Regions from separate parts of the Halomonas sp. 3D7M genome, predicted to be linked through region 1. Evidence: riboswitches for the same ligand, from Rfam matches in the RefSeq annotation. Region 1 holds a riboswitch; the other holds the start of a gene.
The links. A riboswitch is a leader RNA that binds a small molecule or an ion and turns the genes downstream of it on or off. The one in region 1 is predicted to bind cobalamin.

Region 1 (3,414 bases):
AGAGCTTTGGCTACTGGTCTTAATGTGGAGTTGGTGGCAGTTCGCCACGGTATCACCGCCTGGAATTTAGAGCGCCGCTACCAGGGGCAGCGCGATATTCCGCTGCTATTTCCTGATGCAGAAGCGGGGCTGCTGGCACTGCGTGACGCATTGGCAGAAGAGTGCTTTGACGCTGTTTATTCAAGCGATTTAAACCGCTGTCAGCAAACCCTTGAGTGGTCGCAGGCGGCAAAGCCGGATGTGCCGCTGTATCTAGAACCACGATTACGGGAGCTGGATTTTGGTGACTACGAAGGCAAAGTTTACGATGAACTAAAAGATTTACCCCATTATCGCGCTTGGATTGACAGCGTGGGTGAGCTGCAAATTCCAGGCGGCGAATCTTCTGGCCAGCTACGTGAGCGTTTAAATGCTTGGCTTGAAGAGGTGGCGGCGCACGCCCGCGAACATCATTATCAAAAAGTGCTGGTTGTTACCCACGGCGGGGTAATACGCGAGTTGCGGCGTCGTTTCGAAACCATTGGCTTTTGGGAAGGCATCGTTCATCAAGCACAAGGACGGCGTTGGAAACTGACGTATCTAAAACGTGAAGATGGCAAAGGAGAGTGGCAATGCAGCTGTTCATCGGCGGTGCCTGCGCAGGTAAGCGCGATGTTGTAAAAGCACGCTTTCCCAGCGCTGTTTGGTGGCGGCTTTCTCCAGGGCAGCGTTTACACGAAGCGACCCACATCATGCAGCCTAATGTGCCGCTCGTTCTGTACGGTGTGTTTGAGTGGTTAGCGGCAGTGCTGCACTCGGACATGAGCAGCGATGCGTCGCGTGCTCAGTGGCGGGGAGATCTGGAAAGCTTGGCCACTGCCGCACAAACCCATGGCGTGACGCTGGTGGTCATTATGAATGAGTTAGGGCGGGGAATCGTCCCCATAGCCCGAGACCAGCGTCGCCTGCGCGATTTAAGCGGCTGGTTTAGCCAAGACGCTGCCGCCCAATCCGAGCAGGTCTGGCATGTACGGCATGGACTCGTGCAGGCGCTTAAAGCCTAATCGGTTAAATTGACCAGCCCCTAACAAGTTGCTAGTTTACGCGCACTCTCAGGTGCTGATGGCCATTATCGCCATCAGTTAAACGGGAAGTTGGTGAATACTTACGTGAATCCAACGCTGCCCCCGCAACGGTGATCGAGATAAGAACGGCTAAAGATGCCACTGTGCTAACGCATGGGAAGGTGGTCGTTCGGAAAGGCATGATGCTGTTATCCGCTTTTCGCTCGTCAGCCCGGAGACCGGCCTAAGAGGCATGGTTCTAAAGAACCACAACATGCCGAGACGCGGAGGGCGTGCTCAGGGTGATATCGCTAGCTTAGGCTGCCGATCCCCCCATCATCCCTCTGCTCGGTCAAAAAAATACGCTGTGCGGGTGAGCACAGTGAGCAAGGGATCTCCTCATGTCTTACCGTTTTCATTCCACCGCCACGCTGGCGGCGTTTGCGATGGCCGCATTGCCCATGGCCGTTCAAGCCCAATCTAACGCACAGCCTGCTGCGAATACATTAAACCCCGTTGTTGTTACCGCCGCACTTGCTCCACGTACTGCCAATGAAAGCCTGTCCTCGGTTACCGTGCTGGACGAAGCAACGTTACGCCGCCAAGATCCGGTAAGCATTACCGACCTGTTGCGCGGCCAGCCCGGGGTGGATGTTTCCACGAACGGCAGCTTTGGTAAAAACAGCAGCGTTTTTATTCGCGGCAGCGGTAGCGGCCAAAATGTCCTGTTGATTGACGGGATTCGTCTTCGTTCTGCCACCAGTGGTGGGGCTGCCTGGCAGCATCTGGAGCCGCGCATGTTTGATCGCGCCGAAATTGTGCGTGGTCCGCGTGGCAGCCTATATGGTGCCGATGCGATTGGCGGCGTTATTCAGTTGTTTACCCCCCAAGGCGAAGAAGAGGGTCCGCAACCGCGTATTTCTGTCGGTGGTGGTTCGTTTAATACCCAGCGCCTGAGTACCGGTATTAGCGGCAAAGAGGGCGGCACCCGCTATAGCTTTTCCGCTAGCCACTTCACCACGGATGGTCAACCGATTCGACGCGATGGCGACGATAAGGGCTATGACAACACCACGGCGTTAGCGCGGGTGTCCCACACCTTTGAAAGTGGTGCAGAAGCGGGCGTGTTGGCGCTTCGTGCCCGTGGTCATAACGAATACGATGGCGGTGAAAACGATTTCGTTCAGCAGGTGGCGGGTGTCTACGGTGAGCTGCCGATAACCGATAACTGGCGCAGCCGTTTAACACTCAGCGAATCTCGTGATGAAAGCGATAACATCAATAGCTTTGGTGACTCAGTGTTTAACACCAAGGTGAGTACCGCGCGCTGGGAGAATACCTTCACAGCGGGTGTCCATGAGCTGATTGCAGGCGCTGAATACAGCGAAGATCGTGTTAATAGCACTACGGCGTACGATGAAACTAGCCGTAGCAACGCGGCGGTATTTACCCAAGCTTTGCTCGATTTTGCGCCGTTTACTCTGCAAGCCAGCTTGCGCTTTGATGACAATGAAGCTTACGGCGAAGAAGTCACCGGCAGCGTAGGCGTGGGCTATGACCTAGACGTCCACCACACCTTACGTGCCAACTACGGTACAGCCTTTAACGCACCCACTTACAACCAGCTCTACTACCCAGGCTTTGGTAATCCCGACTTAGAGTCTGAAACGTCGCAAAGCATCGAGGTCGGTGTGCGCGGTCAGTATGCCCACTGGTTCTGGGATGCGGCACTCTATCAAACCGATATCGACAACTTGATTGCTGGTCAGGGGTTGCTGTTTAACGTACCCGAAACCCGTATTCGTGGAGCTGAGCTGGCTGCAGGCGTCGAGCTCGACTATTGGACGCTAGCCGCTGCGCTGACCTACACCGACCCTGAAAACCGCCTAACCGGTAAACGCCTGCAAAACCGTGCCTCACAAAGTCTTCGCTTAGACGTAGACCGTGAACTTGGCGACTGGTCGGTAGGTGGGTCCTGGATTGCTCAAAACCACCGTTATCGTGATGCGCAGAATCAAGACCGCTTAAGCGGTTACGGGCTGGTTAACCTACGTGCAGGTTGGCAGTTTGCCCCGCTATGGAGTGCGCGAGTAACGTTGGAAAACGCGTTGGATCAAGATTACATTACAACGCGCTCGTTTGATGGTGCCGACTATCTTAACGCAGGCCGTGCAGGATTCTTAAGCGTTCACTATGGCCAATAAAACAGCGAATCAGACATTGTTTAAACATCGCGGGGCCACTGGCCCCGCACTGTTGTTAAGCCGGCTCATACTAATCTTATCGATGCTCAGTGGTGTGGTTGCAAACGTCGTATTGGCAGATGACCATAGCCGCTGCGCGGTGGATGATCGTGAGCGTGAAGTGTGTC
Region 2 (3,414 bases), on a different contig from region 1:
CTTCCCTTGCCTGAGCTAGCCGCTGTATCGGCGCGTTGCACACGCGGGGAAAAGGTATTGCTCTCGGGCAGGTTAACCGCTGGCTGGTTAATGGACGCCTGTGCCATGGGCGGCATAGCGCCCCATTGACCCTGCTCACCATTTTGATGGGATGATCCGCCGGTGGGCGCGTTATTAGCTGACGACGATCCGCCCTCCCCATTTGAAGGCGTTTGATTAGGCGGGGAGGACGGCGGATATTGCTCTGGCGGCTGGGTTCGACGATGTGCCAGCACCCAGGGCGCCACCGTATCGATATCTACTTGGCTGACGCTTTCCGCCCCCCGCCAGGCTGCATGAGCCTGAGCTGCTCGATGCCAGGTAACGTCTGCCCGCAGCCCTTCAACGCCTGCGGCTTCGCAGCGTGCAGCAACGGTCTCATACACCCAGCCTTCGCAAGTCACTGATGCTAGTGCCTGTTGGGCATGGTGAATCTGCTGAGTCAGCGCTGCCTGCTCTACCGCAAACTGTTGTATGTAAGCCTCAGGGTCGCGGTCGAAGGCTTCGCGCTGCTGAACAATAGCAATGCGCTGTTTAACGCTGACGCGGTCAGCCTGTTCAATACAGAGCCCAAAACGGTCGAGCAGTTGCGGACGCAGCTCGCCCTCATCAGGGTTCATGGTGCCAATCAAACTAAAACGCGCCGAGTGTGAGTGGCTGATGCCATCACGCTCAACGATATTGACCCCGCTAGCGGCCACGTCTAGCAGCAGGTCAACCAGTATATCCGGCAGCAGATTAACTTCATCGACATACATCACCCCGCCATGGGCTTTGGCGAGGAGCCCTTCATGAAAAGTGGCTTGCTGCTCGGCTAGCACCTTTTGCAAATCAAGACTTCCCACGAGCCGGTCTTCGCTGGCACCGAGGGGTAAGGTGACAAAGGGTGGCTTTTTGCCATTGGTGTCGTTAGGCAAAACCGCCGCCAGTGCCCGCGCCAGGGTGGATTTCGCACTGCCCCGAGGGCCGCTGATCAGCACACCGCCAATGCGCGGATTAATCGCATTCAGCAGCAAGGCGGTTTTCAGCGCTTCCTGGCCGACAACACCTACAAAGGGAAAGTCACTCAACCGAACCTCCCATGCAGAGCATCCCCGAAGCTTGAACTTGATTCATGATGACTTGGTAAGTAATGATAAAACCATTCATAAGGAAGCGATGAAATAAAACGTTGCAGTATAGAGGAAGGCGCGGCTTTGAAGCCAGCTTAGTGCCAAGCATTCCCTAGAAGACAGTCCCTATTAGTACACGGTAAGACAGGCCTAATTTCGACACTAGGCCAAATTGATATGACATTTAAGAATACCAAGCCACAGAAGATTTGGTTTGTCTTATCGTAATGAAAAAAATGGATTTAATGTCAAATTTAGCCGAAAGATCGGGCTTTTTGTTGTTCTACCTTTACCCGCCACCTAGAATAGCTGCCGTCGGTGTTCCTCACGGAACTTAATAGAGAATCCGCTGCGGCTTAGCCGCGAAACGGAACTGCCCCCGCAACTGTAGGCGGTTAGCGATGCTCAATGAGCCACTGGACGTATTGTCTGGGAAGGCGAGCTAGCCATGACCCGTCAGTCAGGAGACCTGCCGACCATGTTAATTAATCGAGCGAGACAGTTCGGCCAGATATTTTTTCTGGCTGTACGCATCGCTCATCATGCACGGGAGTGTACATGATGTTGAGATTGACCACGGCGGTGGCTGCCAGTGTTGTAAGCCTTGGGCAGACGGCTCACGCCGCTACCGATTACCCCCTCACGCTCACCAGTTGCGGACACGAGATTACTCTAGAACAAACGCCAGAAAGCGTAGTGAGTATTGGCCAAGCCCCCACAGAAATGCTCTACCTACTGGGTCTTGCCGATAACGTCGCTGGCACCGCCCTATGGATAAGCCCGGTACTGGAAGAGTTTAGCGAGATAGATGCCGACGTTAAGCGGCTTTCAGACAACGCCCCCAGCTATGAAAGTGTTATCGCCCAACAGCCTGATTTAGTGGTCTCAGCCTATGAATGGATGATCGGCCCCGCGGGCATGGTAGGCACTACCGACATGTTTGATGACGCGGGTGTCCCTGTCTGGACCCTACCCACCGACTGCGTAGGTAAACAAAATAGCCAAAGCATCGATGGCACCCGCACCGCCCTTTTCGATACCGAAACGCTCTACGAGAGCATTGCCACGCTAGCGTATATCTTTGACGTCACCGAACGCGGTGAAGAGGTCATCGCTGACCTTCGTACACGTGAAGCAGCTTCCGTGGCGAAGGCCGAACAACTCGATTTACCCGATGACCTTAGCGGTGTCTTCTGGTACTCCTCTGCCGATCTCAGCATTGACCCTTATGTAGCAGGCATCAACAGCGTACCGGGCTGGATGATGTCTACGCTGGGTATTCGCAATGTAGTGACCTCTGAGGAAGAATGGCCCACCGTTGGCTGGGAAACCATCGTCCGCAGCAACCCTACCTTTATTGTTGCGGCCAAAATGGAGCGACGCCGGTTTCCAGCCGACGATATTGCGCTTAAACGCGAATTCCTCTTCACCGACCCCGTCACCAGTATCACTGAAGCCGTGGAGAATGATCGCATCATTGAAATTGATGCCCACGCAATGGATCCATCAGTTCGCTCAATCTTTGCGCTGGAAACCCTTGCCGACAAGCTAGCTGACTTCAACCTGTCAGAATGATACGTGCTGCTGCGCACCAGTCACCTCGACGCTCGGATTGTTCCTGGCTCCTTGGGTGATGCGCCGCTAATTACGCCTCAACGGGTCTAATTATAATGAAGTTACTACTAAGAACTGGCTTACTACTTCGCTTTTTAACACTCAGCCTTTTAACGACTGGCTTTTTACCGCTAGCCGCGTTGGCCGAGACACACTCTCCTCAAATCCATACTGTCGAGATGCTTCACCGCAACGATAGTGGCCCACTGCCTTTTTCACCTAGCTATCTGGTTATCCAACCGGGGGATAGCGTGAAGTTTCTGGCCACTAACGCAGGGCATAATGCGGCCACAATTGCAGGAATGGTGCCGGAAGGTGGAGAAGCCTTCGTCGGCAATATTAACGAGGAAATAGAGGTAACGCTGAACGAAGAAGGCATCTGGGGCATCAAGTGTTCACCGCACTACACCATGGGCATGGTGATGCTGATCCAGGTGGGAGGTACCGCCGCCACCGAAAGCGACCTACCCGACAACCTCCCGCCAGCCGCACGACAACGCTTTTTAGATATTTTGTCTAAAAACGGCTGATACAGGAAAGTGCTCTTCGTTTAGATTAATAAAATGATATAACATTGCAAATTATTAAAATTTATCTTTTGTAGGATTCCGAAATGAAGCATGTATGTTACTCACTGATAGCCGCATCG

Region 2: it holds a riboswitch for cobalamin, as region 1 does, so the genes downstream of both, INT22_RS04830 (ABC transporter substrate-binding protein) here and INT22_RS04730 (TonB-dependent receptor domain-containing protein) in region 1, are expected to answer to the same signal.

The regions. Positions count from the first base shown of each region.
Region 1 covers NZ_JABUZF010000106.1:9,468-12,881, forward strand. Annotated here, with positions in the region: gene cobS (adenosylcobinamide-GDP ribazoletransferase) at 1-70, shown strand, start outside; gene INT22_RS04720 (histidine phosphatase family protein) at 7-660, shown strand; gene INT22_RS04725 (bifunctional adenosylcobinamide kinase/adenosylcobinamide-phosphate guanylyltransferase) at 612-1,043, shown strand; cobalamin riboswitch at 1,077-1,305, shown strand; gene INT22_RS04730 (TonB-dependent receptor domain-containing protein) at 1,445-3,247, shown strand; gene INT22_RS04735 (cobalamin-binding protein) at 3,237-3,414, shown strand, end outside.
Region 2 covers NZ_JABUZF010000107.1:15,535-18,948, forward strand. Annotated here, with positions in the region: gene INT22_RS04825 (AAA family ATPase) at 1-1,109, opposite strand, end outside; cobalamin riboswitch at 1,451-1,642, shown strand; gene INT22_RS04830 (ABC transporter substrate-binding protein) at 1,710-2,726, shown strand; gene INT22_RS04835 (pseudoazurin) at 2,822-3,295, shown strand; gene INT22_RS04840 (ABC transporter substrate-binding protein) at 3,379-3,414, shown strand, end outside.